DNA from 2 places in the Cellulosimicrobium sp. RS genome. Region 2 is predicted to be linked to the other one. Evidence: predicted binding sites of a transcription regulator. Region 2 holds the regulator's gene; the other holds the start of a gene.

Region 1 (15,325 bases), on a different contig from region 2:
GCGCTGCGCGACCACGAGGCGGCGTTCGCGATCGGGCTCGTCGTGCTGCTCACGCTCGTCAACCTGCGCGGGGTGAAGGAGTCGGGCACCTTCTTCGCGATCCCCGTCTACCTCTTCATGCTCGCGATCGGCACGACGGCGGTCGTCGGCTTCTTCCAGTACGTCACCGGCAACCTCGGCCCGGCGGAGAGCGCGGAGTTCGAGCTCACGGCGGAGAGCGGGTTCGACCAGGGGCTCATGGGCATCGCGGGCGCGTTCCTGGTGGCGCGCGCGTTCGCGTCCGGCTGCGCCGCCCTCACGGGCGTCGAGGCCATCAGCAACGGCGTGCCCGCGTTCCGCAAGCCCAAGTCGCGCAACGCGGCCACGACGCTCGCCCTGCTGGGCGGCATCTCGGCGGCGATGATGCTCTCCATCCTCTTCCTCGCCCGGGCGACGGGCGTGCACTACGCGGAGGACCCGCACGCGCAGCTCTCGCTCAACGGCGAGCCGCTCCCGGTCGACTACGTGCAGCACCCCGTGATCGGGCAGCTCGCGGAGACGGTGTTCAGCGGCGCCCCGATCCTGTTCTACGTCGTGTCGGCCGTGACGGGGCTCATCCTCGTGCTCGCGGCCAACACCGCGTTCAACGGGTTCCCGGTGCTCGGCTCGATCCTCGCCAAGGACGGCTACCTCCCGCGCCAGCTCCACACGCGCGGCGACCGCCTCGCGTTCTCGAACGGGATCATCACGCTCGCGGTCGCGGCGATCGTGCTCATCTGGGCCTTCGACGCCGAGGTGACGCGCCTGATCCAGCTCTACATCGTGGGCGTGTTCGTGTCCTTCACGCTGTCCCAGCTGGGCATGGTGCTGCACTGGACCCGCGCGCTGCGCACCGAGCACCAGCCGCGCGAGCGGTCCCGCATGCGCCGCTCGCGCGTCGTGAACACCGTGGGCCTCGGCATGACGGGCACGGTGCTCGTCATCGTGCTCCTCACGAAGTTCACGCACGGCGCGTGGATCGCGATCCTCGCGATGGCGATCGTCTTCGTGCTCATGAAGTCGATCCGCAAGCACTACGACACGGTGCGTGACGAGCTCGCGCTCGGCGACGACGCCGCGGCCGCCCGCGCGCTGCCGAGCCGCGTGCACGCGATCGTGCTCGTCTCGAAGATCCACCGCCCGACGATGCGGGCGCTCGCGTACGCGCGGGCGTCACGGCCGTCGGTGCTCGAGGCCGTCACCGTCGGCGTCGACGCCGAGGACGTCGAGGACCTCATGCGGCAGTGGGAGGCTCTCGACCTCCCGGTGCCGCTGCGCGTGCTGGACTCGCCGTTCCGCGAGATCACGCGCCCCGTGCTGTCGTACGTGCGGTCGGTCCGCCGCGAGTCCCCGCGCGACCTGGTGGTCGTCTACATCCCCGAGTACGTCGTCGGGCACTGGTGGGAGCAGCTCCTGCACAACCAGAGCGCGCTGCGCCTCAAGGGCCGGCTCCTCTTCACGCCGGGCGTCGTCGTGGCGTCCGTGCCGTGGCAGCTCTCCTCGACGGAGGGGCAGACCGGGCTCGAGGGCGAGGGCTTCCGCCAGCGCTTCACCGGGTACTGATCGCGCCGGCGCGACCCCCGGAGGAGGCCCGGTCCCGACGTCGGGGCCGGGCCTTCGTGCGTCCGCGGCGGGGGCCGGCGGGAAGCCGGGGGAGAGTGCGGGGGGAGCGCGCGGGAGAGTCCGGGATACTGGGGGCATGCCGTCCTCCTCGCGTGGTCCTGCCGTGCCCTCCGACCGACCGTCCGACCCCGGCGCGGGTCGTCCCGAGCGCGCGCCGCGCCGGTCCGGCCGACGACCCGGCCGGCAGACCCGGCAGTCGCCGCGCGTGCTCCCTCGACCTGAGGTCGAGGTCGAGCTCGAGGTCGGCCCGGTGGCGCACGGCGGTCACTGCGTGGCACGGCACGAGGGCCGGGTCGTCTTCGTGCGGCACGCCCTGCCGGGCGAGCGCGTGCGCGCCCGCGTCACCGAGGGCGGCGACGCCGCGAAGTTCTGGCGCGCCGACGCGGTCGAGGTCCTCGAGGCGTCGCCCGACCGCGTGCCGTCCGCGTGGCCCGAGGCCGGTCCGGGCGGCGTGGGCGGCGGGGAGCTCGCGCACGTCGCGATCGGCGCGCAGCGGCGGTGGAAGCGCGACGTCCTGGCCGAGCAGCTGCGCCGCCTCGCGCACGTGGACCTGGACGATCTTCACCCTCAGGTAGAGGTCGAGGGTCTGCCGGGGGACGACGAGCGCGGCGGCCTCGCCTACCGCACGCGCGTGGACCTCGTGGCCGACGGCGGCGGCCGCGCCGGGATGCACCGCTTCCGCTCGCACACCGTCGTCCCGCTCGACGCGATGCCGCTCGCGAGCGAGGACGTCGCCGACCTCGCGGCCCACGAGAAGGTCTTCACCCGCTCGTGGCGCCCGGGCACCCGGATCGAGCTCGTCGCGCCCGTCGGGTCCGCGCCGGTCCTGCTCGTCGACGGCGAGCCCTGGCGCGGGGGGTCGCCCGACCACCGGCCCAACGCGCGGCGCAGCGTCACCGAGCGCGTGGTGCTCGGCGACCGCGAGCACACGTACCGGGTCGCCGCGGACGGGTTCTGGCAGGTCCACCGCGAGGCGCCCGCCGCCCTGACGCGCGCGGTGCTCGACGGCGTCGGTGACGTCGACGGCGCGCGCGTGCTCGACCTCTACTCGGGGGCCGGGCTGTTCACGTCGCCGCTCGCGGCCGCCGTCGGGGACGCGGGCACCGTGCTCGCGGTCGAGGGCGACGAGCGGGCCGTGCGCGACGCTCGGCGCAACGCGCACGGGCTCGACCGGGTCGAGCTGCGGCACGGGCCGGTCGAGCAGGTGCTCGCCCAGGACGGGAGCGGTGCGGACGTCGTCGTGCTCGACCCGCCCCGCGTCGGTGCCGGGCGCGCCGTCGTCGAGGCCGTCGTGGGCCGTGTGCCGTCGCGCGTCGTCTACGTCGCGTGCGACCCGGCCGCGCTCGCGCGCGACGTGTCGTACCTCGCGGAGCACGGCTACGGGCTGTCGTCGCTGCGCGCGTTCGACCTCTTCCCCATGACCCACCACCTGGAGGCGGTGGCGGTCCTCACGCGCTGACCGCGCGGCGGCGCGTGCGCGCCGCCCCGGGCGCATGATGAGGGGAGACCCCACGAGCACGGACGGTGAGGCGCGCATGACGAGCACGGCGGCGACGGGGACCCGGACGGTCGTCCGGGCGGCGAGCCAGGACGGGCCCGGCGACGGTCCGGACGACGTCCGGGACGTCGTCGGCGTGGGCGTCCTGATGCCGAACGGGCGGCTCGTGGGCCGGAGCTTCGCGTCGCGCGCCGAGGCGGAGGCGTGGGCGCGGCCCGAGGAGGGGGAGCAGGTCGTCGAGCTCAACGTCCTGTGCGACTGCGACCTCTGAGCCGTCGCCGACCCCATATATCTTGACGTCAAGATATATGGGGTATGCTGGTCGCGGTGCAGGTCGCAGCGGGTCGTGGACGAGCCGCCGGCCACCGCCCCGCCCGTCCTCCGGGACGCGGCCGGAGCGGCGCACCGGCCCGGCGTAGTCTGGGCGAAGCCCCCTGAACCATGGCATCCGTGCCACCGTCTCGCCACGAAGGAGCTACGAGTGAGCAGCGTCGACACGTTCGGGTCGAAGGGAACGCTGGAGGTCGGTGAGAACTCGTACGAGATCTTCCGCCTCTCCGCCGTCGAGGGTGTCGAGCGCCTCCCGTACAGCCTGAAGATCCTCGCCGAGAACCTCCTGCGCACGGAGGACGGCGCCAACATCACCGCGGACCACGTCCGCGCGCTCGCGTCCTGGGACCCGGACGCGCAGCCGGACACCGAGATCCAGTTCACGCCGGCGCGCGTGATCATGCAGGACTTCACCGGTGTGCCGTGCGTCGTGGACCTCGCGACGATGCGCGAGGCCGTCGCGGAGCTCGGCGGTGACCCGTCGCGCATCAACCCGCTGGCGCCGGCCGAGATGGTCATCGACCACTCGGTCCAGATCGACGTCGCGGGCCGCTCGGACGCGTTCGAGCGCAACGTCGAGTTCGAGTACCAGCGCAACCACGAGCGCTACCAGTTCCTGCGCTGGGGCCAGACGGCCTTCGACGACTTCAAGGTCGTCCCCCCGGGCACCGGCATCGTGCACCAGGTCAACATCGAGTACCTCGCGCGCACCGTCATGACCCGTGAGGTCGGCGGCGTGCTCCGCGCCTACCCGGACACGTGCGTCGGCACCGACTCGCACACGACGATGGTTAACGGCCTCGGCGTGCTCGGCTGGGGCGTCGGCGGCATCGAGGCCGAGGCGGCCATGCTCGGCCAGCCCGTCTCGATGCTCATCCCGCGCGTCGTGGGCTTCAAGCTCAACGGCTCCATCCCGGCGGGCGTGACCGCGACGGACGTCGTGCTCACCATCACGCAGATGCTGCGCCAGCACGGCGTCGTCGGGAAGTTCGTCGAGTTCTACGGCGCGGGCGTGGCCCAGGTGCCGCTCGCGAACCGCGCGACCATCGGCAACATGAGCCCCGAGTTCGGCTCGACCGCCGCGATCTTCCCGATCGACGGCGTGACGATCGACTACCTGCGCCTCACGGGCCGCAGCGACGAGCAGCTCGCGCTCGTCGAGGCGTACGCCAAGGAGCAGGGCCTGTGGCTCGACCCCGAGGCCGACGGCTACGTCGAGCCCGTCTTCTCGGAGTACCTCGAGCTGGACCTCTCGACGGTCGTCCCGTCGATCGCCGGCCCGAAGCGCCCGCAGGACCGCATCGAGCTGGGCGAGGCGAAGGAGTCGTTCGCGTCCGCGATCCTCGACTACGTCGACGCCCAGGAGGCGGCGCCGTTCACGGGTCTCGACGAGTCCGTCGAGGAGACGTTCCCGGCGTCCGACCCGATCGCCGCCGCCGCGCACGACGACCCGTCCGACCAGCCGGTCGCGCCGGGCCACGCCGACAGCGCGAAGCGCCCGCACAAGGTCGTCCCGGTCACGCTCGAGGACGGCACGACGACCGAGCTCGACCACGGGCACGTCGTCATCGCGTCGATCACGTCGTGCACCAACACGTCGAACCCGTCGGTCATGCTCGCGGCGGCCCTGCTCGCGAAGAAGGCGGTCGACCGCGGTCTCGCGTCGAAGCCGTGGGTCAAGACGTCCATGGCGCCCGGCTCGCAGGTCGTGACGAACTACTACGAGAAGGCCGGCCTGTGGCCGTACCTCGAGAAGCTCGGCTTCCACCTGGTCGGCTACGGCTGCGCCACGTGCATCGGCAACTCGGGTCCGCTCGCCGACGAGATCTCGGCGACGGTCAACGAGCACGACCTCTCGGTCGTCTCGGTCCTCTCGGGCAACCGCAACTTCGAGGGCCGCATCAATCCCGACGTGAAGATGAACTACCTCGCGTCGCCGCCTCTCGTCATCGCCTACGCGCTGGCCGGCACGATGGACTTCGACTTCGACGGCGAGCCCCTGGGCACCGACCCGCACGGCGAGCCGGTCTTCCTCAAGGACATCTGGCCCTCCCCGGAGGAGGTCCAGGCGACGATCGACGCGTCGATCGACCGCGACATGTTCACGAAGGACTACGCGGACGTCTTCACGGGTGACGACCGCTGGCGCGCGCTCGAGACGCCCGAGGGCGACACGTTCGCGTGGGACACCGAGTCGACCTACGTGCGCAAGCCCCCGTACTTCGACGGCATGGGCATGGAGCCGTCGCCCGTCACGGACATCTCCGGCGCGCGCGTGCTCGCGAAGCTCGGCGACTCGGTGACGACCGACCACATCAGCCCCGCCGGTGCCATCAAGGTGGACTCGCCGGCCGGCAAGTACCTCGCGGAGCACGGCGTCGCGCGCCGCGACTTCAACTCCTACGGCTCGCGCCGCGGGAACCACGAGGTCATGATCCGCGGCACGTTCGCGAACATCCGCCTGCGCAACCAGCTCCTCGACAACGTCGAGGGCGGCTACACCTTCAACTTCGTGAAGGACGCGCAGGACACGATCTACGACGCCGCGCAGGACTACGCCGCGCAGGGCACCCCGCTCGTCATCCTCGGCGGCAAGGAGTACGGCTCCGGCTCGTCGCGCGACTGGGCGGCCAAGGGCACCGCGCTCCTGGGCGTCAAGGCCGTCATCACGGAGAGCTTCGAGCGCATCCACCGCTCGAACCTCATCGGCATGGGCGTCCTGCCGCTGCAGTTCCCGGCGGGCGAGAGCGCCGAGTCGCTCGGCCTCGCGGGCACGGAGACCTTCGACATCGAGGGCATCACCGCGCTCAACGACGGCACCACGCCGTCGACCGTCAAGGTCACGGCCACCAAGCCCGACGGCACGAGCGTCGAGTTCGACGCCGTCGTGCGCATCGACACCCCGGGCGAGGCGGACTACTACCGCAACGGCGGCATCCTGCAGTACGTGCTGCGCTCGCTCGTCGCCTGACACGCACGCGCGTCCCGACGGCGCGTCCACCCCGGCCGGGGCGGGCGCGCCGTCGCCGTTCTCCACCAGGCCCTGCGCGGGTGTCGGGAGTCCGGCGTAGCGTCGGTCGCATGACACAGCGGTCGTGGTCGGTCCTGGGCGTTCCGTCGAGCGCGGCCGCCCACGGCCCCGGTCTCGAGAAGGCGCCCGCGGCGCTGCGTGCGGCCGGGCTCGTGGACGCGCTCCGGGCGCGGGGGCTCGTGGTCACCGACCAGGGCGACGTCGAGCCGGCCCGCTGGCGCGCGCACCACGTGCCCGGACGCCTGAACGACGTCGAGCGCGTCGCCGCGGGCGCGGGTCGGGTCCGGGAGGCTGTCCGCGACGGGCTGCGAGGGGGCCACGTCCCCCTGGTGCTCGGCGGCGAGTGCACCGTGACGCTCGGGGTCGTCGCCGCGGCCGTGGACGTGCACGACGACTGCGGCCTGGTCTACGTCGACGGAGGGCAGGACCTCTTCACGGTGGCGTCGCACCCCGAGGAGCCCATCGCCGACGCGACGGGCGTCGCCCACCTCCTCGACCTCCCGGGCGCGAGCCCGGAGCTGAGCGCCGTCGGGGCGCGACGACCGCTCCTGGACGCCCGACGGCTCGCGTTCCTCGGCTTCTCCGACGCCGAGGAGGACGAGGACGGCCGCGTCGCCGCGACCCGGGTCCCCGCCGCCGAGGTCTCCGCAGGTCCCGAGGCGGCGGCCCGTCGTGCCGTGGACGGCGTGGGCAGCGGGCCGTTCGTGCTCCACGTGGACGTGGACGTCCTCGACTTCTTCGCGCTGCCCGCCGCCGACGTGCCCGTCTTCGGGCGCGGGCTCGTCCCCGCCGAGCTGGAGCGCGTCGTGCGCGAGATCGTCTCCGACCCGGACCTCGTCGCGGTCACGCTGGTCGAGTTCAACCCGGACCACGGCGGGTCGACGACGGCCCGCGCGCTGGTCGACCTGCTCGCCCGCGCGCTCGCGCCCGGCTGACGCGGGGTACGGGCACCGAGGGGCGGGCGGGCCGTCAGAGCGGGGCGTCGAGGGTGCGCGTCCGGTCCCACGGCTCGGTCCAGCCGAGCCGGTCGAACAGCGCGTCGAGGATGCCGCCGGTGAAGCCCCAGACGAGGTGCTCGCGCCCGTCGGCCTCCACGAGGAAGCCGGGGCTCTTGTGCACCCGGCGGTCCCGGCGGACCGTCACCGTGCGGCGCCGGCCGGGGTCGAGCAGGTCGGCCACGGGGACCCGGAACACGTGGGCCGACTCGGCGGCGTCGACGGCGCGGACCGGGGTGGGCCGGGCCCACCACCCGAGCACGGGCGTGACGACGTGGTTGCTCACCGGCACGGGCAGCCGACCGAGCGTGCCGAGCACCTCGACGCCGCCCGGGTCGAGGCCCGTCTCCTCCTCGGCCTCGCGCAGCGCGCCGCCCACCGGGCCGTCGTCGTCGGGCTCGAGCCGGCCGCCCGGGAACGCGACCTGGCCCGGGTGGTGGCCGAGCGTCGTCGCGCGCGCGAGCAGGAGCACGTCGAGGTCGGCGGGGACGGCCGCGGCCGGGTGCACCGCGGGCACCCCGTCGAGGACGCCGAAGAGCAGCAGCACGGCGGCGTCGCGCGCGTCCGGGCGCAGCGTGCCGACGGCGTGGCGCCACGGCTCGGGCCAGGCACCGCCGTCCCGGGCGAGGGTCGCGAGCTGCGCGCGCGCCGACGCGCGCGCAGCCTCGGGCGGGGTCGTCACCAGCTCACCGGGAGCGGGCGGCCCTCCTCGTAGCCCGCGGCCGACTGCACGCCCACGACGGCGCGGTCCGCGAACTCGGCGAGGCTCGACGCCCCGGCGTAGGTCGCGGAGCTGCGCAGCCCGGACGTGATCTGGTCGAGCAGGTCCTCGACGCCGGGCCGCTGCGGGTCGAGGAACATGCGGCTCGAGCTGATGCCCTCCTCGTACAGCGCCTTGCGCGCGCGGTCGAACGGCGAGCCCCCCGCGGTGCGGGCGGCGACGGCGCGCGCCGACGCCATGCCGAAGCTTTCCTTGTAGAGGCGGCCCGTGCCGTCGTCGTGCAGGTCGCCCGGGGACTCGTAGGTGCCCGCGAACCACGAGCCGATCATCACCTGCGAGGCGCCCGCGGCGAGCGCGAGGGCGACGTCGCGCGGGTGGCGCACGCCGCCGTCGGCCCAGACGTGCTTGCCGAGCTCGCGCGCCGCGGCGGCGCACTCCAGCACCGCGGAGAACTGCGGGCGCCCGACGGCCGTCATCATGCGCGTGGTGCACATGGCCCCCGGCCCCACGCCCACCTTGACGATGTCCGCGCCCGCGGCGACGAGGTCGCGCACGCCGTCGGCGGTGACGACGTTGCCCGCCACGACGGGGACGTCCGGGCCCACCGAGCGCACGGCGTCGAGCGCCTGGAGCATCTTGGCCTGGTGGCCGTGCGCCGTGTCCACGACGAGCACGTCCACCCCGGCCGCGAGGAGCTCCTTCGCCTTCGCCGCGACGTCGCCGTTGATCCCGACGGCGGCGCCGACGCGCAGGCGGCCGGCGTCGTCGAGCGCGGGCGCGTAGACCGACGAGCGCAGCGCGCCCTTGCGCGTGAGGACGCCGACGAGCGCGCCGTCGCGCGTCACGGGCGCGACCTTGAGACGCGCGGTGTGGAGCTGCTCGTAGGCCGCCTCGAGCCCGGCCCGACCGCCGTCGAGCACGGAGGCGTCGAGGACGAGGGGGTGGTCGGTCATCACCTGGTGGACCTGGGTGAAGCGGTCGACGTCGGCGCAGTCGGCCTCCGTGACCACGCCGACCGGGCGCCCGCCGTCCACGACGACCGCGGCGCCGTGCGCGCGCTTGCCGATGAGCGTGAGGGCGGTGTGGACGGTGTCGTGCGGGCCGACGACGACGGGCGTCTCGATGACGGGGTCCTTGGACTTCACGTCCGCGACGACGTCCGCCACGACGTCGGTCGGGACGTCCTGCGGGATGATCGCGATGCCGCCGCGCCGCGACACGGTCTCCGCCATGCGGCGCCCCGCGACGGCCGTCATGTTGGCGACGACGACGGGGATCGTCGTGCCCGTGCCGTCGGCGGAGGAGAGGTCGACGTCGAAGCGCGACGCGACCTCGGAGCGCGACGGGACGAGGAACACGTCGCCGTAGGTGAGGTCGGTCGCGGGGGACTGTCCGGGCAGGAAGCGCATGGTTCCATCCTACGAGGTCGCACCCCGCCGTTGTCCGCAGTGCGGAAGGAGAATTCCACGAACGTCGCGTCCGTGCGTCCGCGGCGCGAGTGTGCGTCAATGACGTGAAGGTCCCGTCGCCCGGCGCACCGCGGCGCAGGTCATCGGCCCGGACGGCCTAGAGTTGTCGGGCTGGTCGCACGGGAACGGAACGGAGCATCTGCATGAGCCTGCTTGGCACGATCACCTCGCCCGAGGACGTGCAACGGCTGACCCCGGGGCAGGCGCGCGAGCTCGCCGCGGAGATCCGGGCGTTCCTCGTCGACTCCGTCTCCCGCACGGGCGGCCACCTCGGCCCGAACCTCGGGGTCGTGGAGCTGACCATCGCGATGCACCGCGTGTTCTCCTCGCCCACGGACACCTTCGTGTTCGACACGGGCCACCAGTCCTACGTGCACAAGCTCCTCACGGGGCGCCAGGACTTCTCCGCGCTGCGCAAGCAGGGCGGGCTGTCCGGGTACCCGTCGCGCGCCGAGTCCGAGCACGACGTCGTCGAGAACTCGCACGCGTCCACCGCGCTCTCGTGGGGCGACGGCATCGCCAAGGCGAACGTCGTGCGCGGTCTCACCGACCGGCACGTCGTGGCGGTCATCGGCGACGGCGCGCTCACCGGCGGCATGGCCTGGGAGGCGCTCAACAACATCGCGGAGAGCCAGGACCGGCGGCTCGTGGTCGTCGTCAACGACAACGGGCGCTCGTACTCGCCCACGATCGGCGGCCTCGCGCACCACCTGTCGACGCTGCGCACCACGCACGGCTACGAGAGCTTCCTGCAGTGGGGCAAGCGCACCCTCAACCGGTCCGGCGCGCCCGGGCGGTTCGCCTACGAGTGGCTGCACGGCCTGAAGAAGGGCCTCAAGGACGTCGTCGCGCCGCAGGGCATGTTCGAGGACCTCGGCATCAAGTACGTCGGGCCGGTCGACGGCCACGACGTCGAGGCCATGGAGCACGCGCTGCGCCGTGCGAAGGCGTACGGCGCGCCCGTGATCGTGCACGCGCTCACCGAGAAGGGCCGCGGCTACACGCCCGCCGAGCAGGACGTCGCCGACCGCTTCCACGCCGTGGGCAAGATCCACCCGGAGACCGGGCTCCCGGTCGCACCCTCGCGCTTCGGCTGGACGAGCGTCTTCGCCGACGAGATCGTCCAGATCGGGCGGCGGCGGTCCGACGTCGTCGCGATCACCGCGGCGATGCTCGAGCCGGTCGGTCTCAAGCCGTTCTCGCAGGCGTTCCCCGAGCGCACGTTCGACGTCGGGATCGCGGAGCAGCACGCCGCGACGTCCGCGGCCGGCATGGCGTTCGCCGGGCTGCACCCGGTGGTCGCGGTGTACGCGACGTTCCTCAACCGCGCGTTCGACCAGGTGCTCATGGACGTCGCGCTGCACAAGGCCGGCGTGACGTTCGTGCTCGACCGCGCGGGCATCACGGGCGACGACGGCGCGAGCCACAACGGCATGTGGGACATGGCGATGCTGCGCATCGTGCCGGGCCTGCGCCTGGCCGCGCCGCGCGACGAGGAGACCCTGCGGACCGCGCTGCGCGAGGCCGTGGACGTCGACGACGCCCCGACGGTCGTGCGGTACCCGAAGGGCGCGCTCTCGGACGCCCTGCCCGCCGTCGAGTCCGTCGACGGCGTGGACCTGCTCGCGGTGCCTGCGGGCGCGGGCGACGAGGCCGCTCCCGCCGCGGCGGCGCCGGGTGGTCCGCGCCGCGTCCTGCTCGTCGGCCTGGGCTCGATGGCCCGCGTCGCGCTCGACGCCGGGGAGTCGCTCACCGCGCACGGCGTCGACGTCACGGTCGCGTCGCCCACGTGGGTGCTCCCGATGCCGAGCGCGCTCGTCAAGCTCGCCGGGGAGCACGACCTCGTCGTGACGGTGGAGGACGGCGTCGCGGACGGCGGGGTCGGCGCGCTGCTGGCCCAGCGGGCGCTGGAGTCGGGCGTGCGCACGCCCGTGCACCCGATCGGCCTCCCGGCGCAGTTCCTCGACCACGCCACGCGCGATCAGGTCGTGTCCGCGTACCGCCTCACCGGGGCAGACGTCGCGCGCGACGTGCTGGACGCGCTCGCGGCGCTCGCACGCGGCTGACGACCCCTGCCGCGCACCCGGCTCCCGGGTGCGCGGCTCCGGACACGCGGACGGCCCGCGGCGCAGGTGCGCCGCGGGCCGTCGCGTCGGTCAGGAGTGGGTGACCTCGACCGCCTGCTCGACGACGGCGCGCAGGTCGCCGCCGGACGCCGCGTGCCACGCGCGCTGCCGGGCGGCGCCGTTGCCCCCGGACCACAGGCGCCCGAGCCGCTCGGTCACCGCGTCCAGGTCCCCGGCGTCGACGAGCGCGTCGCGCACGTGCGCGACGAGCTGGCCCACGACGTCGTGCGCGGGGGCCGGGCGCCAGGTGAGGGGCGAGACGAGGTCCTCCTCGAGGCCCGAGCGGCCGGCGCGCCAGGACGCGGTGCGCAGGATCTCGGGCCGCAGCTCGGGCGCGGGCGCGCCGTCGGCGGACTCCCGGGCCGCCGTCTCGACGAGACCGCGGGCGAGCGCCGCGAGCAGCGTCGCGGTGTCCGGGTCGAGGCACACGTCCGCGACGCGGATCTCGACCGTGGGGTAGCGCGACGACAGGCGGGCATCGAAGTAGACCATGTTCTCGTCGAGGATCGTCCCGGTCGCGACGAGGCCGTCGACCGCCGCGCGGTACGCCTCGGGCGAGCCGAACGCGCGCGTCGGGCCGGAGGTGGGCCAGCGCGACCAGACCTGCGACCGGAAGCTCGCGTACCCGCTGTCCTGGCCCTGCCAGAAGGGCGAGTTCGTGCTCAGCGCGAGGAGCGTCGCGAGCCACGGCCCGATCCGGTCGAGCACAGCGACGCCCTCGGTGTCGTCCGCGACGGCGACGTGCACGTGACAGCCGCTCGTCAGCTGCTCGCGCGCCGTGAGGCCGAACGCGGCGCGCGCCTCGAGGTAGCGCAGGCGCGACACGGTCGTGCCCTCGAACGGCAGGGGAGACGTCGAGAGCGCGGCGACGCGGGCCCCGACGCGGTCCGCGGCCTCCTGGGCGCGACGCCGGCCCTCGCGGATCTCGGTCGCGAGCTCGTCGATCTCGCGGCGCGGGTGCGTCGCCGTCTCGAGCTGCTCCTCCATGAACTCCGACTCCAGCGAGCCGGTGCCCCCGCCCTTGTCGTCGGTGCCGGAGGCCTCGAGGGCCTCGGCCGCGCGGGCGACGGGCTGCCCGTCGTCGCCGACGAGCAGGAACTCTTCCTCGACCCCTACGGTGCGTTTCACCCGGGCAGTCTCACATGGATGCGCGCGGCACGTCCGGCGAGCGTGTGACGCGCGCCCGTGTCGTGCGTCACGACGGCGGCGCGGGGTCCCCAGGGGGAGGGCCGGAGGGCTTGTGAAGGTCATCACAAGACCCCCTCGGAAAGGGTGCCGCGGGGGCGAGGAACCGCGGAATCCGGCCGTTCCTGCCGGGTCCCGCCCGCCTCGGGACCTAGGTCCCCGGGCGGTCCCGAACGCCTCCGCGGCGGGCTCCGGGAACCTAGCCTGGAGGTGGCGAAGGAGCCCGTCGGAACCTCGGCCGAGGGCCCCACCCGGGACCTCGCGAGGCCGGCGGGTCCGGCCGGCGCGCGGACCCGCGCGTCAGGCACGAGGGAGGTCCAGATGACCAGCGTTTCCGAGGCAACCGGCACGACGAGCGGCGGCCGCGCGACGGGGGCGGGCGCCGTCGACCCGCAGCGCGACACCGCGCACGTCCCTGCGTGGGAGGGCTTCACCGACGGCCCGTGGCGCGACACGGTCGACGTGCGCGACTTCATCCAGCGCAACTACCGCCCGTACACGGGCGACGCGTCGTTCCTCGTCGGCCCCACGGAGCGCACGACGGGCATCTGGAGCACGCTGTCCGCCATGTTCCCGGAGGAGCGGGAGATGGGGATCTACGACGTGGACACCCACACGCCCGCCGGCATCACGGCGCACGCGCCGGGCTACATCGACAAGGCGCACGAGGTGATCGTCGGTCTGCAGACCGACGCCCCGCTCAAGCGCGCGATCATGCCGAACGGCGGCTGGCGCATGGTCGAGGGCGCGCTGGAGACGTACGGCTACGAGGTCGACGAGACCCTGCGGAAGGTCTTCACCGAGTACCGCAAGACGCACAACCAGGGCGTGTTCGACGTCTACCCGCCGAACGTGCGCGCGGCCCGCAGCTCGCACATCATCACGGGCCTGCCCGACGCCTACGGCCGCGGCCGGATCATCGGCGACTACCGCCGCGTCGCGCTCTACGGCGTCGACGCGCTGATCGCCGCGAAGAAGCTCGACAAGCTCGGGCTCGACACGCAGCCCTTCAGCGAGAAGGTCGTGCGCGAGCGCGAGGAGCACGCGGAGCAGATCCGCGCGCTGGGCGAGCTCAAGGAGATGGCGGCCTCGTACGGCTACGACATCTCCGGCCCGGCGACGACGGCCCGCGAGGCCGTGCAGTGGCTCTACTTCGCCTACCTCGCCGCGGTGAAGGAGCAGAACGGCGCCGCGATGTCCCTCGGCCGCACGTCGACGTTCCTCGACGTGTTCATCGACCGCGACCTCGAGGCCGGCCGCATCACGGAGTCCGAGGCGCAGGAGATCATCGACGACTTCGTCATCAAGCTCCGCATCGTGCGGTTCCTGCGCACACCCGAGTACGACGCCCTGTTCTCCGGCGACCCGACGTGGGTCACCGAGACGATCGGCGGCATGGGCGAGGACGGGCGCCCGCTCGTCACGAAGAACTCGTTCCGGTTCCTCCAGACGCTCTACAACCTCGGGCCGGCCCCCGAGCCGAACATGACGGTCTTCTGGAGCCCGGACCTGCCGCAGGGCTTCAAGGACTACTGCGCGCAGGTCTCGATCGACACCTCGGCCGTGCAGTACGAGTCGGACGAGCTCATCCGCCAGCACTGGGGCGACGACGCGGCGATCGCGTGCTGCGTGTCCCCGATGCGGGTCGGCAAGCAGATGCAGTTCTTCGGCGCTCGCGTGAACCTCGCCAAGACGCTGCTCTACGCGATCAACGGCGGCCGCGACGAGATCTCCGGCAAGCAGGTCTCGCCCGTGGCGGCGCCCGTCGAGGGCGACGTGCTCGACTTCGACGACGTCATGGCGAAGTTCGACGCGACGATGGACTGGCTGGCCGCGACGTACGTCGAGGCGCTCAACTGCATCCACTGGTCGCACGACAAGTACGCGTACGAGCGCATCGAGATGGCGCTGCACGACAAGGACGTGCTGCGGACCATGGCGTGCGGCATCGCGGGCCTGTCCGTCGCGGCGGACTCGCTGTCGGCGATCAAGCACGCGAAGGTCTCCGTCGTCCGCGACGAGCGCGGCCTCGTCGTCGACTACGTCACCGAGGGCGAGTACCCGACGTTCGGCAACGACGACGACCGGGCCGACGCGATCGCCGTCGACCTCGTCGAGCGGTTCATGGCGAAGGTCCGCACGCACCCGACGTACCGTGACGCGGTGCCCACGCAGTCGGTCCTGACGATCACGTCGAACGTCGTGTACGGGAAGGCGACGGGCAACACGCCTGACGGCCGCCGCGCCGGCGAGCCGTTCGCCCCGGGTGCCAACCCGATGAACGGGCGCGACACGCACGGCATGCTCGCCTCGGCGCTGTCGGTGGCCA
Region 2 (15,325 bases):
TGAGCACGCTCGCCTCGAGCGACGTGCCCACGCCCACGACCGCGACGGGGAAGTCGCGTGCGCCGAGCTGCTCGAGCGCGACCGGGTTGGAGGCGTCGGCCTCGACGAGCGGGAGCTGTCCGCTCCACTGGGCGACGAGGTCGGGGTCGCGCTCGACGGCGAGCACGTCCTGCCCGAGACGGTCCAGCGTCGCGGCGATCGCGGTCCCGAAGCGGCCGAGGCCGATGACGAGGACGCCCGCGTCCTTGCGCGGGGCCTTCGCCTCGTCCCGGCGCGCGCGCTCCGCGCGGCCGCGCTCGACGATGCGCTGGGCGACGGGGTCCGCGGACGCGCCGTCCTTCCCGTCGGCGGCGCGGGTGAACGGGTCGGTCACGGTGGGGCCTTTCGTCGGTCCGGTGGTGCGGTGTCTGGCGTGTCGGTGAGGTCTCGTGCGGCGGTCGCGTCCGGCGGTCGCGCCGCCGGGCGGGCCTGCTCACCCGATGATGGGGCGCTCCTCGGGGTAGCGCACGATGCGGCGGCGGTCGCGCAGGGCGAGCGCGGCGGCGAACGTCATGGTGCCCGTGCGCCCGACGAACATGAGCGCGATGAGGACGTACTTCCCGGCGTCGGGCAGGTCGGGCGTGATGCCGGTCGACAGGCCGACGGTCGCGAACGCGGAGATGGTCTCGAAGAGGATGACGTCGAGCGTCTCGCCGGTGATCTCCAGCAGGAGCAGGCTCGACAGGAGCACCGCCGTCGCGCCGACGAACGACACCGCGACCGCGAGCCGGAGGGTGTCGCGCGGGATGCGTCGCCCGAACGCCTCCATGTCCCGGTCGCCGCGGGCCTCGGACACGATGGCGATGAGCATGACGGCGAGCGTCGTGACCTTGATGCCGCCCGCGGTCGACGCGGAGCCGCCGCCGACGAACATCAGCGCGTCGGTGATGAGCCAGCTCGCCTCGTGCATGCCGCCGGTGTCCACGGTCGAGAAGCCGCCGGAGCGCGGCATGACGCCGGCGAAGAGCGACGCGAGCAGCTTCTCGCCGAGGTCGAGGGGCCCGAGGGTCCGCTGGTTCCCCCACTCGACGGCCGCGAAGAGCACCGTGCCTACGACGACGAGCGCCGCGCTCGTGGTGAGGGTGAGCTTGGTGTGCAGGCTCCACTTGGAGGCGCGGCGGCGGTTGCGCATGACGTTGAGGATGACGGGGAAGCCGAGGGACCCGATGAACACGCCGAGGATGATCGGCAGGCACAGCATCCAGTCGCCGACGTACGGCGCGAGACCGTGCTCCGTCGGGATGAACCCCGCGTTGTTGAAGGCGGAGATGCCGTAGAAGATGCCGTGCCACGCGGCCTCGCCGAACGTCTCCTCCAGCACGACGAACCGCGGCAGCAGGAGCAGCGCGATGAGGAGCTCGAGCGAGGTTGACGTGATGATGACGACCCGCACGAGCGAGCCGACCTCGCCGAGCCGCGTCGTCTTCGTCTCCGACGCGGTGAGGAGCTTCTGCGTGAGGCCGATGCGCCGGGACACGGCCATGCCGAGGATCGACGCGAGCGTCATGACGCCGAGGCCGCCGATCTTGATGCCGAGCAGGATGACGACCTGCCCGTACCCCGACCAGTAGGTCCCCGTGGGGACCACGACGAGACCGGTGACGCACACGGCGGACGTGGCGGTGAAGAACGCGTCGACGAACGGCGCGGACCGGCCGTTCGCCGTCGCCCAGGGCGCCATGAGCAGGGCGGTGAAGACGGCGATGACGGCGGCGAACACGGTGACGGCGAGGCGGGCGGGGGACTGCCGGGCGAGGCGGTCGACGATCTCCCGCCCCCGGAACAGGCGCCCGGTCATGCTCGTCGGCATGGAGCCTCCCTCACCACTCGCGCCACTCTGCCACGGGCCCGGTGGCCCGTCATGTCGCCGCTCCGGCGCCGGGACATCATGCCCGGTCGCGGGCCCGGACGCCGCACCGGGGCTCGTGGAGACCCGGCGGAACGCCCGGACCGGCGGCCCTGCGTGGTCCGGCGCGCGGTCGGTGGGGCGGGGGCGCGCCGTCGGGCGTTACCGTGAGCCATGCCCACGACCGACCCGACGTCGTCGCCCGCCCCGACCGGGGCGGCTGCGGCGCCCGGAGCCTGCGTCGTGTGGAGCCCCGAGCTCCTCGGCTACGACTTCGGTCCCGGCCACCCCATGGCGCCGGCCCGGCTCGACCTGACGATGGGGCTCGTGCGCGCCCTCGGCCTGCTCGACGACGACGCGGACCTGCGGGTCGTGCGGCCCGAGCCCGCGCCCGACGACGTGCTCGAGCTCGTGCACGAGCCCGCGTACGTCGCGGCGGTGCGCGCGGCGTCGGAGCACGGCACGCCCGACCCGGCCCGCGGCCTCGGCACCGAGGACGACCCGGTCTTCCGCGGGATGCACGAGGCCGCCGCGCGGATCGTCGCGGGCTCGTACGAGGCGGCGGGCGAGATCGCGGCGGGTCGCACCCGGCACGCGGTGAACGTCGCGGGCGGCATGCACCACGCGAAGGCGGGCGCGGCGTCGGGCTTCTGCGTCTACAACGACGCGGCCGTCGCGATCCGGCGCCTGCTCGACGACGGCGTCGAGCGCGTCGCGTACGTCGACCTCGACGCCCACCACGGCGACGGCGTCGAGGAGGCGTTCTGGGACGACCCGCGCGTCCTCACCGTCTCCGTCCACCAGAGCGGCGCGACGCTCTTCCCCGGGACGGGCCACCCGACCGACCTCGGGGGCCCCGGCGCCGAGGGGACGGCGGTCAACGTCGCGCTCCCGCGCCGCACCGACGGCGCCCGCTGGCTGCGCGCGGTCGACGCCGTCGTGCCGCCCGTGCTGCGCGCGTTCCGTCCCGAGGTGCTCGTCACCCAGCACGGGTGCGACGCGCACGGCGAGGACCCGTTGTCCGACCTCGACGTGTCCGTCGACGCGCAGCGCACGGCCGCCACCTGGATGCACGGGCTCGCGCACGAGCTGACCGACGGGCGGTGGCTCGCGCTCGGCGGGGGCGGGTACGCGATCGCGCGCGTCGTGCCGCTCGTGTGGTCGGCCGTCGTGGGGGAGGTCGTGCACCGGCCCGTCACCGCGGGCGTGCCCCTGCCCGCGGAGTGGCGCGAGCGCGTGGCGGAGGTCGCCGGGTTCGACGCGCCGCTCGCGTTCGGGCCCGAGGTCGAGGTCCGGCGGTGGAGCAGCGGGTACGACCCGGACGACGACGTCGACCGCGCCGTCGCGGCCACGCGCCGGGCCGTCTTCCCGCTGCTGGGCCTCGACGCGCACTTCGACTGAGACGCCCCGCGACCGGTCGCGTACCGGGGCACGGGCGCGAGCGGGTAGGCTAGGGGGCGGATTTCTCTCGTGTTGGTCGGCTTGCGGCGCCCTCGTGGTCGCCGGGGCCCCGATCAACCGTGGACCACCCGCGGCCGGTCGACCGGTCGCCGACCGACACGCCGCTCGAGCATTGCGAGGACCGTATGGGCTCCGTCATCAAGAAGCGCCGCAAGCGCATGGCCAAGAAGAAGCACCGCAAGCTGCTTCGCAAGACGCGTCACCAGCGTCGCAACAAGAAGTGACGTCGCGCGCGTCCTGACGCGCCGACCCGTCGTCGAGCCCGGTCCCTCCCGAGGGACCGGGCTCGACGCGTCTCCGGGCGCGGCCCGGGCGGGGTCAGAGGCGGGCGATGCGCCGGTCGACGGCGCGGCGCACCGAGCGCAGGACGAGCGCGGCGGCCCAGGCGGCGCCGGCCCAGCTCGCGGTGCGGACGCTGCTGCGGGCGACGCGGCGGCGGCGCCCGCGGAACTCGCGGATGGGCCAGCCGACGTCCTGCGCGTGGCGGCGCAGGCGGGCGTCCGGGTTGATGGGGCACGGGTGCCCCACGGCCTCCATCATCGTGACGTCGTTGAGCGAGTCGCCGTACGCGTACGACGCCTCGAGGTCGATGTCCTCGCGCTCGGCGAGCGCCCGCACCCCGGCAGCCTTCGCGCGGCCGTGCATCATGTCGCCGACGAGCCGTCCCGTGTAGAAGCCGTCCTCGTGCTCCGCGACGGTGCCGAGTGCGCCCGTCGTCCCGAGCCGGCGCGCGATGAGCTCGCCGATCTCGACGGGGGTCGCGGAGACGAGCCACACCTGGTGCCCGGCGGCGAGGTGCTCGTCGAGCAGGCGGCGCGTGCCGGGGTAGATGCGCAGCGACAGGACGGTGTCGTAGACCTCCTCGCCGATCGCGGTGACCTCGGCGACGGAGCGCCCCGCGATGAGCGCGAGCGCGCGCGACCGGATGCGGTCGATCTGCTGCTTGTTCTCGCCGAACACGAGGTACCGGGCCTGGTGCACGGCGAAGCGCACGATGTCGAGCGTCGAGAAGAACTCGCGCTGGTACAGGGCGCGCGCGAGGTGGAACGACGAGGCGCCGCGGATGATCGTGTTGTCGACGTCGAAGAACGCGGCGGTGCGGTGCGGCGGCCCGGGCGCGCGCGCGGGCGCCTCCTCGGGGAGCGTCGGCCGGGAGGTCGGGTCGGGGCCCGGGCCGGGAGACGTCGCCATGCCTCCACTCTAGGCGGTCGGCCTGCCGGGGCCTCGTACCCTGGGAGGCGTGAGCACCTCCGACGCCCCCGCCCCCGTCCTGCTGTTCGGCCGCGCGGGCTGTCACCTGTGCGACGACGCGCGGACGGTCGTCGAGGCCGTGTGCGCCGAGGCGGGCGTCGCGTGGGCGGAGGTCGACCTGGACGCGCCGGGCACGGACCCGGCCCTGCGCGAGCAGTACGGCGAGTACGTGCCGGTCGTCACGGTCGGCGGGGTGCAGCAGGGGTTCTGGCGCGTGGACGCGCGCCGGCTGGCGCGTGCGGTGGCCCGGATTTCGGCGCCGCGCGCGGACCTGGGATGATTCCTCCCGTGGAGCGTGACCGTCGACGAGGACGGTCCCTGGACGACGGAGTGACGGTGGCTGAGCAGGTAGTCGGTGAGGTGACGGCGCCGGGGATCCCGAGCGCGACGGTGGCGCGGCTCCCGTCCTACCTGCGCGCGCTGCGGGACCTCGTGGCGCGGGGCGTCGGGACGACGTCGTCGGTCGAGCTCGCGGAGCTGTCCGGCGTGGGCCCGGCCCAGCTGCGCAAGGACCTGTCGTTCCTCGGCTCGTTCGGCACGCGCGGCGTGGGCTACGACGTCGACTCGCTCGCGCAGTACATCACCGAGGCCCTGGGCCTCGTCGACGAGCACCGCATCGCGATCGTCGGGATCGGCAACCTGGGGCACGCGCTCGCGAACTACTCGGGCTACGAGCAGCGCGGCTTCCACGTGGCGGCGCTCCTCGACGCGTCGCCGGACGTCGTCGGGACGCGGGCCGCGGGCCTCGTCGTCGAGCACGTCGACGCGCTCGAGGAGGTCGTGGAGCGCGAGAAGGTGTCGATCGTCGTCCTCGCGACGCCCGCGGCGCACGCGCAGGCGGTCGCGGACCGCGTGGTCGCGGCGGGGGTGCGCGAGATCCTCAACTTCGCGCCGCGTGCGCTCCAGGTCCCGGCGGACGTCGACGTGCGCGGCGTCGACGTCGGCAGCGAGCTGCAGATCCTCGCGTTCCACTCGCAGGCCCGCGCCCTCGCGGCGTCGCAGGAGCGCTGAGCGGCCCCGGCGTCCGGACCCGGGGACGACGAAGGGCCGCGTGCCGGTGCACGCGGCCCCTCGGGGCGGCTCCCCTGCCGGAGGGTGCCGGTCTCGCCCGGGACGTGCCCGGGACGACGGTCAGGCCTGCTTGATGGCCGAGACGTCGAGCGCGATCTTGATCTTGTCGCCGACGAGCACCCCGCCGGTCTCGAGCGCGGCGTTCCAGGTGAGGCCGAACTCCTTGCGCGAGATCTCGGTGGTCGCCTCGAAGCCGGCGCGCGGGTTGCCGAACGGGTCGGTCGCGGTGCCCGCGAACTCCGTCTCGAGCTCGACCGGCTTGGTGACGCCGTTGATCGTCAGGTCGCCGGCCACGACGTAGTCGTCGCCGTCGCCCGTGATGCGCGTCGACGTGAACGTCCACGTCGGCTTGTTCTCCGCGTCCCAGAAGTCGGCGCTGCGCAGGTGGTTGTCGCGGTTCTCGTCGCCCGTGCTCACGGACGCGGCGTCGAGCTGGGCGGTCACGGACGTCGACTCGAGGTCGTCGCCGACGGTGATCGTGCCGTCGGTGATCGCGAGGGTGCCGCGGACCTTCGAGATCCCGGCGTGGCGGACGGTGAACGACGCCTGCGAGTGCGACGCGTCGAGGGCGTAGGTACCGGTCGTGAGGCCGGCGGGCAGCGACGAGGCCATGGGTGCTCCTGCGGGTGGTCGGGGTCCGGGCGGACCAAGTGGTTGAACGTTCAACTTCGGAACGAGCGTATCAACAGCACCCCTCGGTCCGTCTATTCCCGTGGGGTGGAACAATGTTCGCGACGCCCCCACGCCCCCGACCGCCCCCGCACCGCCGAGGACCCATGACCCGCAACGACGTCGACACCCCGACGGCGAGCACCGTCCGCACCCCCGCAGCCCCCGCCGCCGAGCCGCGCTGGCTCGACGCGGAGCAGCAGCGCCTGTGGCGCGCGTACCTCGACGGGACCGTGCGCTTCATCGAGGCGCTCGGCCGGGACCACGAGGAACGGTCCGAGGTGTCGCTCAACGAGTACGAGCTGCTCGTGCGTCTCTCCGAGAGCCCCGACCACACCCTGCGCATGTCGGCGCTCGCGGACGGGCTCGCCCGCTCGCGCAGCCGCGTGACGCACACCGTCGCGCGCATGGAGGCGCGCGGACTGGTCCGGCGCTCCGCGAGCTCGGGCGACCGTCGGGGCGTGAACTGCGCGATGACGAGCGAGGGCTACCGCGTGCTCGTCGCGTCGGCGCCCGCCCACGTGGCGGCCGTGCGCCGGTACCTGGTCGACGTGCTCACGCCGGAGCAGTTCCGGGCGCTGGGCGAGGCGATGGCGGCCGTCGCGGAGGCGTGCAAGGCCGACCGCGACGCCTGACCACCCGTCCCGGCCCGTCGCACCGGCTCGCGGTGGCGTGCGCTCGCCCCGAGTGCGGGACACTGGTGGGCATGGTCTCCACCATCGTCCACCTCCTGCGCCACGGCGAGGTCCACAACCCCGACGGCGTCCTCTACGGCCGGATCCCCGGCTACCACCTCTCCGAGCGCGGCCACGAGATGGCCCGCCGCGTCGCCGCGCACCTCGCGGGCGAGCCCGGGCCCGACGGCACGTCGCGCCCCCGCGCCGACCTCACGGTCGTCGTGGCCTCGCCGCTGCAGCGCGCGCAGGAGACCGCGACGCCTGCCGCCGAGGCGTTCGGGCTCGAGCTGGGCACGGACGAGCGGCTCATCGAGGCCGCGAACCACTTCGAGGGCAAGACCTTCGGCGTCGGGGACGGCTCGCTGCGGCACCCGCAGCACTGGCCCTACCTGTGGAACCCGTTCCGCCCCTCGTGGGGCGAGCCGTACGTGGAGCAGGTCGCGCGCATGCGGGCCGCCGTCGCCGACGCGCGGGACAAGGCGGCCGGGCACGAGGCGCTGCTCGTCAGCCACCAGCTCCCGGTGTGGCTCACGCGCCTGAGCTTCGAGAACCGCCGGCTCTGGCACGACCCGCGCAAGCGCGAGTGCTCGCTCGCGTCGCTCACGTCGCTGCACTTCGAGGACGACCGCCTGGTCGGCCTCCACTACACCGAGCCGGTCGCGGACCTCCTCCCGGGCGCGGCGACCGTCTCCGGGGCGTGACGTCGGTCATGTCCAGCGCTGTCGCCACGGCCGTCGCGTCCGAACTGCACGGTTCGGGCGTGGCGGAGGTCACGTCTCTCAGGTCCCGTTCAGGAAGCGCGGGCAGGGTGCGTCCCGTGATGCCGTCGTGACCGCCGACTCGCGCGCGCGTGCCGCGCGCCCCCTCTCCGTCGAGGCGCGGGCCGCTGCCCTGCCGTCGCGTCGGCGACCCGTGCGCCGTGCGCTGACGGGCGCCGTCGTGCTCGCCGCGGCCCTCGGTCTCGCGGCGTGCGCGCAGGACTCCGGCGCCTCGACCGACGTCGTGGGGCAGGGCTTCGTCTCGGGCGACGGGTCGGTCCGCACGTGGGACGCCGACGAGCGCGGCGACGTCGTCGCGCTCACGGGCACGGACTACGAGGGCGAGCAGGTCGACACGAGCGCGTGGCTCGGGGACGTCGTCGTGCTCAACACCTGGTACGCGGCGTGCGCGCCGTGCCGGGCCGAGGCGCCCGACCTCGTGGCGCTCGCCAACGACCGCGCCGACGACGGCGTGCAGGTGCTCGGGATCAACACGACCGACGAGGCGGGCGCCGCCCAGGCGTTCCAGCGCCGGTTCGACGTCCCCTACCCGTCGATCGACGACCGTTCCGGCGAGGTCGTCGCGGCGCTCTCGGGCACCGTCCCGCTCCAGGCCGTGCCGTCCACCGTCGTGCTCGACCGCGAGGGCCGCGTCGCGGCGCGCGTCATCGGGCTCGTCGAGGGCTCGACGCTCACCGCCCTGGTCGACGACGTCCTCGCCGAGGGCTGACCGTGCCCGTCCTCACGCCCCTCGCCGCCGCGGTCCCCGCGGCCGCCGCGTCGAGCATCGGCGACACCTTCGCGACGACCGTGTGGAGCGGCTCGATGCTGCTCGCGGTGCCCGTCGCGGTCATCGCGGGCCTCGTCTCGTTCGCGTCCCCGTGCGTGCTGCCGCTCGTGCCGGGGTACGTCGGCTACGTCTCGGGCATGGCCGCGGCCACCACCGGCAGCGGGGGCAAGGCGTCCGGGGGCACGACGACGGCCACCCGGGTCGCGGCACCGAGCCGGGGCCGCGTGCTCGCGGGGGTCGGGCTGTTCGTCGCCGGGTTCACGCTCGTGTTCGTGGCGCTCATGTTCGCGGCGGGCGCGATCGGCGTGCACCTGGTCCGCTGGGAGGACGTCATCACGCGCGTGCTCGGCGTGGTCGTCATCCTCATGGGCTTCGCGTTCCTCGGCTCCCTGCCCTTCCTCCAGCGCGAGCGGCGCCTGCACGTGAGCCCGCAGGCCGGGCTGTGGGGGGCGCCCCTGCTCGGCATCGTGTTCGGCCTCGGCTGGACCCCGTGCCTCGGCCCGACGCTCGTTGCCGTCCAGGCGCTGTCGCTCAGCGAGGCGTCGGCGGGGCGCGGCGCGATCCTCGGCGTCGCGTACTGCCTCGGGCTGGGCGTGCCCTTCCTCCTCATCGCGCTGGGGCTGCAGAGCTCGCAGCGCATGCTCGGGTTCCTGCGCCGGCACCGTCTCGCGATCATGCGGATCGGCGGCGGGCTGCTGGTGCTCATCGGTCTGGCGCTGGTCACGGGCCTGTGGACGACGTGGACGACGTCGCTGCAGGGCTGGATCGGCGGATACGTGACGGTGGTGTGAGATGAGCCGGCGGACCGGGGAGCCCGGGAACAGCGAGCAGGCCGAGCAGGCCGAGAAGGCCGAGAAGGCCGGCACGACCGTGCGGACGGGCTACCGCCCCGAGGGCATCGACGACGCGTTCTCCGCGGGCGACGGCCCGGGGGAGCGGACGCCGTCGGGCGGGAAGGGCGGCGCGGGAGGCGACGGCGGCCCGGCGCTCCCGTCGCTCGGGTGGCGCGGTGCGCTGCGCTGGACGTGGCGCCAGCTCACGAGCATGCGCGTCGCGCTCATGCTCCTCATGCTGCTCGCGGTCGCCGCGGTGCCCGGCTCGGTCCTGCCGCAGCGCCCGCAGGACCCGGCGGCGGTGCTGCGCTACCTCCAGGAGAACCCCACCACGGGGGAGTGGCTCGACCGTCTCGGCTTCTTCGACGTCTACGCGTCGGTGTGGTTCTCGGCGATCTACATCCTGCTGTTCGTCTCGCTCGTCGGGTGCATCCTGCCGCGGACGAAGGCGCACCTGCAGGCGCTGCGCTCCCGCCCGCCGCGCACGCCCCGCCGCTTCGACCGGTTCCCCGCGCAGGGCCGCGCCGTCACGGACGCGACGCCCGACGAGGTCGTCGAGGCGGCGAGCACGCACCTGCGCGGACGCCTGTCCTGGCTCCCGACCTTCCGCGTCGACACCGGCGCCGAGGACGCGACGCCCGCCCGCGGACGCGCCGCCGCCCGGCCCGCCGCGCGGACGGTCTCCGCGGAGCGCGGGTACCTGCGCGAGACCGGGAACCTGCTGTTCCACCTGTCCCTCGTCGGGCTGCTCGTCGCGGTCGCGACCGGCCAGCTCCTGCACTACCGCGGCCAGGCCATCGTCACCGAGGGCCGCGGGTTCGCGAACGCGGTCGTCGACTACGACACGTTCGAGAACGGCGCCTGGTTCCGCCCGTCGTCGCTCGTCCCGTTCTCCATGACGCTCGACGCGTTCGAGTCGGAGTTCGCGGCCGACGCCGCCGCGTTCGCCCAGTCGCGCGACTTCACGGCGTTCGTCACGGTGCGCGACCCCGACGGCGCCCATCACGAGGAGACCATCAAGGTCAACCACCCGCTCACCGCGGGCGGCGCGAAGATCTACCTCCAGGGCAACGGGTTCGCGCCCGAGGTGACGGTGCGCGACGCCGACGGCGAGACCGCGTTCTCGGGCCGCGTGCCGTTCCTCCCGGAGGACACGATGTACACGTCGCGCGGCGTCATCAAGGTGCCCGACGTCTCGGACGGCCTCGACCAGATCGGCCTCGTCGGGTACTTCCTGCCGACGGCCGAGATCAGCGAGGACGGCGAGACGGCGGCCTCGATCTACCCGCAGCCCATCAACCCGCTCCTCGTGCTCGAGGTGTACCGGGGCGACCTGGGCCTCGACGAGGGCCTGCCCCAGAACGTCTACCGCCTCGACACCGACGACCTCACGCCGTCGGTCGACGAGGACGGCGAGCGCGTGAAGATCCTCGTCGCGCCCGGCGAGACCGTCGACCTCCCCGACGGGCTCGGCACCATCACGTTCGACTCCCTGCCGCGCTACGTGGCCCTCGACCTGCGGCACGACCCGTCGCTGACGTGGGTGCTCGTCTTCTCGCTCGGCGCCCTGCTGGGCCTCGCCGTCTCCCTCTTCACGCCCCGCCGCCGCGTCTGGGTGCGCGCGTGGCGCGAGGAGGTGCCCGGCACGGGCGACGACGACGCCCCGCGCGAGCGGACCGTCGTCGCCGTCGCGGGGCTCGCCCGGGGCGACGACGCCGGGCTGCAGGGCGAGGTCGACTCGCTTCTCGCCGCGCTCCCGGGCGTGGCACCATCGGACGAGGGCGACCTCACCTCGTCGCCGGGGCGTGCCCCGGCGGACGGCACCCGCCCCACCGGGCGTCCCGCACAGGACCCGACCTCGCGCGACCGCGCACGAAAGGCTGACCGATGACCCTCGCCGAGCTGAGCCAGGACCTCGTCTGGGCCGCAGCGACCGCGCTGACCGTCGCGCTCGTCGCGTTCGCGATCGACCTCGCGCGCCTCGCGGGCCGCGCGGACCTCGAGCGTGCCGACGCCCGGGCCGGGGCGCGCGAGCGCTCCGCGGACCGCGCCGAGGTGCTCACCGCCGCGGGTGCCTCGTCGGCCTCCCCGTACGGGCCCGGCACGACGGACGCCGCCGACGCGGACCCGGCGGACGCCGCGCCGCCGTCGCGCAAGGCCGCGAACATCGGCGTCTCGCTGACGTGGCTCGGTACCGCGCTGCTGCTCGTCGCGATCGTCACGCGCGGGGTCGCGGCCGGGCGCACCCCCTGGGCCAACATGTACGAGTTCACGCTCGTGGGCACGTTCGTCGCGCTCGCGGCGTTCCTCGCCGTCTCCCTCAAGCGCGACGTGCGCTTCCTGGGCTCGTTCGTCACGGGGCTGTCGGTCCTGTTCCTCGTGCTCGCCCAGAACGCGTTCTTCGTCGTCGCGACGGGCGTGCAGCCGGCGCTCCAGTCCTACTGGCTCGTCATCCACGTCGGGGTCGCGATCATCGCGACGGGCATCTTCACCGTCGCGTTCGTCACCTCGGTGCTCCAGCTCCTGCGCGACTCGCGCGACTCGGGCAACGCGTTTGTCGGGGCCCGCGGGTGGCGCTGGCTCGACTCGACGCCGGGCGCTCTCCAGCTCGAGGCCCTGAGCTTCCGGCTCAACGCGGTGGCGTTCGTGCTGTGGACGTTCACGATCATCGGCGGGGCGATCTGGGCCGAGCACGCGTGGGGCCGCTACTGGGGCTGGGACCCCAAGGAGGTCTGGAGCTTCGTCGTCTGGATCGTCTACGCGGCCTACCTGCACGCGCGCACGACCCGCGGGTGGTCCGGCCGCCGCGCGGCGTACTTCGTGATCGTCGGCTACGCGTGCGTGCTCTTCAACTTCACCGGCGTCAACCTGCTGTTCAACGGCAAGCACTCGTACTCGGGCCTCAACCCGGGCGACTGACCCACCGCTGCGCAGCACCACGACGCGGCGCGGCACGACGAAGGGGGCCGCCGTCCGATCGGACGGCGGCCCCCTTCGTCATGCTGCGGGCTGGGTGGCGCGAGCCTCGTGGTGCTGCGGGCTGGGTGGTGCGAGCCTCGTGGTGCTGCGGGCTGGGTGGTGCGAGCCTCGTGGTGCTGCGGGCTGGGCGGTGCGAGCGTCGTGGTGTCGCGGACTCGGCGGTGCGAGCCTCGTCGTCGCGGGAGCCTCAAGTCGCGCCGGGCGCCTCAGCGCGTCGCGTCGTCGCCGTCCTCCGAGGGGTTGCTCGCGCCGGGGCGGCGCGCGTCGCCGTCGTCGGTGCGCTCGTCCCCGGGCGTCGCGTCCGTGGCCGGAGCGTCGTCGGCGGGTGCCGGGGAGTCGTCGCGTGCCTGGCGGCGCTGCTGCTGCTCGAGCCGCCAGAGGAACTCGGGGTCGTCGTCGGGCGCGACGGGCGCGTTGCGCCGACGCCGCGTGCCCCCGGGGGCCGAGCCGGGGCCGGGGCGGCCGGCGGGGCGGGAGCGCGTCCCGGACCGCGACGCCGAGCGCTTGACGAGGATCCACGCGATGGGGCCGAGGAACGGCAGGAGGATGATGAGCACGACCCACAGCCCCTTGGGGATGCCGCCGCGTTCGTCCTCGTCGCTCGAGGCGAGGTCGACGAGCGCGTAGACGGCGAGACCGACGGCGAGCAGCGGGAGCAGGACGCGGAGCATGGCTCCAGCCTACGGGCCGTACCCTGGAGTCGTGCCTGTCGTCGTCTACTCCGTCCTGCGTCTGCTCCTCTTCGCGGTGGCGCTCGGCGCCCTCTGGTTCGCCGGCCTGCGCGGCTGGCTGCTCGTGCTCGTCGCGGCCGCCGTCGCGCTCATGCTGTCGTACCTGACGCTGAGCAAGCCCCGCGAGGCGGCCTCGCGCTACCTCGCCGCCCGGGCCGAGCACCGCGCCCGCACGGGCGAGCGGTTCTCCCGGGAGATCGAGGACGACGCGGCTGCCGAGGACGCGGCCGTCGACGACGCCGCGGCTGCCGCCGGGTCCACGGACCCCGCCGCAGCGGACGGGACGTCCCGCCCCGAGGCCGAGGCAGAAGCCGACGCGACCGGCCGCCCGGGAGCCTCCCCGGCGCGCTGACCGGGGACGCCGGAGCCGGTCCGGCCGATCCCGCCCGCCCAGAGCCGGCCCGCCCGGAGCCCGCCGGCCCCGAGCGGGCCCACGCTCAGAGCGCCAGCCCGACCCCCAGCAGGACGCCGTAGCCGAGCTCGAACAGGCCGGTGCCCGCGAGCACCGGGACGAGCAGCGGACCGCGCGCGCCCGCGACCACCGGGACGGTGAGGAGCGCGGCGGGCAGCAGGAGCACGAGCGTGCCGAGCGCCCACGGCGACGCGAACGCGCACACCACCGCCAGCAGGAGCGGCACCCAGATCATCGCGACGTAGGCGCGGCGCGCCCGGAAGTCGCCGAGCCGCACCGCGAGCGTGCGCTTGCCCGCGACGACGTCGGTCGGGATGTCGCGGATGTTGTTGACCATGAGGATCGCGCACGCGAGCAGCCCGACGGCGACCGCGCCGACCGCGGACGGCCACGTGACCACCCCGGCCTGCGTGTACGTGGTGCCGAGCGTCGCGACGAGGCCGAAGAACACGAACACCCCGACCTCGCCGAGGCCGCGGTAGCCGTAGGGGTTGCGCCCGCCCGTGTAGTACCAGGCGGCGAGGATCGCGACGGCGCCGACCGCCAGGAGCCACCAGTGGCCCGTGACCGCGCAGAGGACGAGCCCCAGGACGCCCGCGACACCGAACGCGGCGAACGCCGCGGCGCGCACCTGCGCGGGCCGCGCGAGCCCGGACGCGGTGAGCCGCAGCGGGCCGACGCGGTCGAGGTCGGTGCCGCGCACGCCGTCCGAGTAGTCGTTGGCGTAGTTCACGCCGACCTGGAGCGCGAGCGCGACCCCGAGGGCGAGCAGCGCGGGCCAGAACGCGAACCCGTCCACCTGGGCCGCGGCGCCGGAACCCACGATGACGGGCGTCGCGGCGGCAGGGAGGGTGCGCGGGCGTGCGCCCGCGACCCACTGGGTGGTGCTGGCCATGGTGCTCCGTCTCGGTCGTGCGTCTCGGTCGTGCGTCTCGGGTCGTGCTGCTCGGTCGTGCCCGGGGTGGTCCGGCCGGCTCAGCCGGGCAGGGTGCGCCCGTGCCCGACGGCGATCCGGGCCACCGCGGCGCGGTCCACCTTGCCGGGCCCGCGCCGGGGGAGGTCCGGGACGACGAGCACGCGGCGGGGTGCGGCCGCCCGCTCCAGCCTATCCGCGACGCGGCCCCGCACGGCGGCGACGAGCTCGGGCGGGGCGCTCGTCACGCCCCCGGCGCCCGCCGTGCCCGCCGTGCCCGCCGTGCCCGCCGTGCCCGCCGTGCCCGACGCGGCACCGTCGTCGCGCTGCGCGCCCGCCAGCGTGACGACCGCGACGACCTCCTGGCCCCACTCGGGGTGCGGCACCCCGACGACGCACGCCTCCCCGACGCCCCCGACCTCGCCGACCACGGCCTCGACAGCCGCCGGGGCGACGTTCACGCCGCCCGAGACGATCACGTCGTCCGCGCGGCCGAGGACGGTGAGCACCGGCGCGTCCGCGGGGCCGTCGAGCCGCCCGAGGTCGCTCGTGCGGAACCAGCGCGTGCCGTCGTCGTCGGTGCGGAACGCGGCCGCGGTCCCGTCCGGCTCCCCGAGGTAGCCGTGCGCGAGGAACGGGCCGGAGAGCTCGACGACGCCCGCCCCCTCGCCCTCGGCGTCGCCCGCCGGGACCAGCCGGACGCGCGCGCCCGGGAGGGGGACGCCGTCGTACACGCAGCCGCCGCACGTCTCCGTCATGCCGTACGTGGTGACGACGCGCGCTCCCGCGGACCGCGCGCGGCGCAGCAGCGCGGGCGGCGTCGCGGCACCGCCGAGGAGCACGGCGTCGAGCGAGCGGAGCGCGTCGAGTCCTGCGGCGCCGTCGGCGGACCCGG

What was found. The regulator Rex, encoded in region 2, represses fermentation and respiration genes when NADH is low (regulators of the CRP and FNR family bind a similar motif). The targets are predictions, from matches to a motif close to CTTGTGAANNNNTTCACAAG.
Region 1: pflB (formate C-acetyltransferase) is a predicted target of Rex. The motif match lies at 13,049-13,068, and genes of this name have one in related genera.

What each region holds. Positions count from the first base shown of each region.
Region 1 covers NZ_JBJXVU010000008.1:53,525-68,849, forward strand. Annotated here, with positions in the region: gene ACI769_RS13315 (APC family permease) at 1-1,581, shown strand, start outside; gene ACI769_RS13320 (class I SAM-dependent RNA methyltransferase) at 1,847-3,100, shown strand; gene ACI769_RS13325 (hypothetical protein) at 3,177-3,410, shown strand; gene ACI769_RS13330 (aconitate hydratase) at 3,621-6,440, shown strand; gene ACI769_RS13335 (arginase family protein) at 6,551-7,435, shown strand; gene ACI769_RS13340 (CoA pyrophosphatase) at 7,470-8,177, opposite strand; gene ACI769_RS13345 (GuaB1 family IMP dehydrogenase-related protein) at 8,174-9,625, opposite strand; gene dxs (1-deoxy-D-xylulose-5-phosphate synthase) at 9,829-11,751, shown strand; gene ACI769_RS13355 (glutamate--cysteine ligase) at 11,842-12,939, opposite strand; gene pflB (formate C-acetyltransferase) at 13,318-15,325, shown strand, end outside.
Region 2 covers NZ_JBJXVU010000003.1:361,310-376,634, forward strand. Annotated here, with positions in the region: gene ACI769_RS07190 (TrkA family potassium uptake protein) at 1-304, opposite strand, end outside; gene ACI769_RS07195 (TrkH family potassium uptake protein) at 473-1,849, opposite strand; gene ACI769_RS07200 (acetoin utilization protein AcuC) at 2,060-3,286, shown strand; gene ACI769_RS07205 (30S ribosomal protein bS22) at 3,472-3,570, shown strand; gene ACI769_RS07210 (HAD family phosphatase) at 3,665-4,537, opposite strand; gene ACI769_RS07215 (glutaredoxin family protein) at 4,587-4,877, shown strand; gene ACI769_RS07220 (redox-sensing transcriptional repressor Rex) at 4,934-5,608, shown strand; gene ACI769_RS07225 (YceI family protein) at 5,729-6,280, opposite strand; gene ACI769_RS07230 (MarR family winged helix-turn-helix transcriptional regulator) at 6,445-6,972, shown strand; gene ACI769_RS07235 (histidine phosphatase family protein) at 7,044-7,715, shown strand; gene ACI769_RS07240 (TlpA disulfide reductase family protein) at 7,927-8,502, shown strand; gene ACI769_RS07245 (cytochrome c biogenesis CcdA family protein) at 8,559-9,353, shown strand; gene ACI769_RS07250 (cytochrome c biogenesis protein ResB) at 9,355-11,286, shown strand; gene ccsB (c-type cytochrome biogenesis protein CcsB) at 11,283-12,314, shown strand; gene ACI769_RS07260 (PLD nuclease N-terminal domain-containing protein) at 12,581-13,045, opposite strand; gene ACI769_RS07265 (DUF4229 domain-containing protein) at 13,077-13,457, shown strand; gene ACI769_RS07270 (1,4-dihydroxy-2-naphthoate polyprenyltransferase) at 13,543-14,412, opposite strand; gene ACI769_RS07275 (AMP-binding protein) at 14,493-15,325, opposite strand, start outside.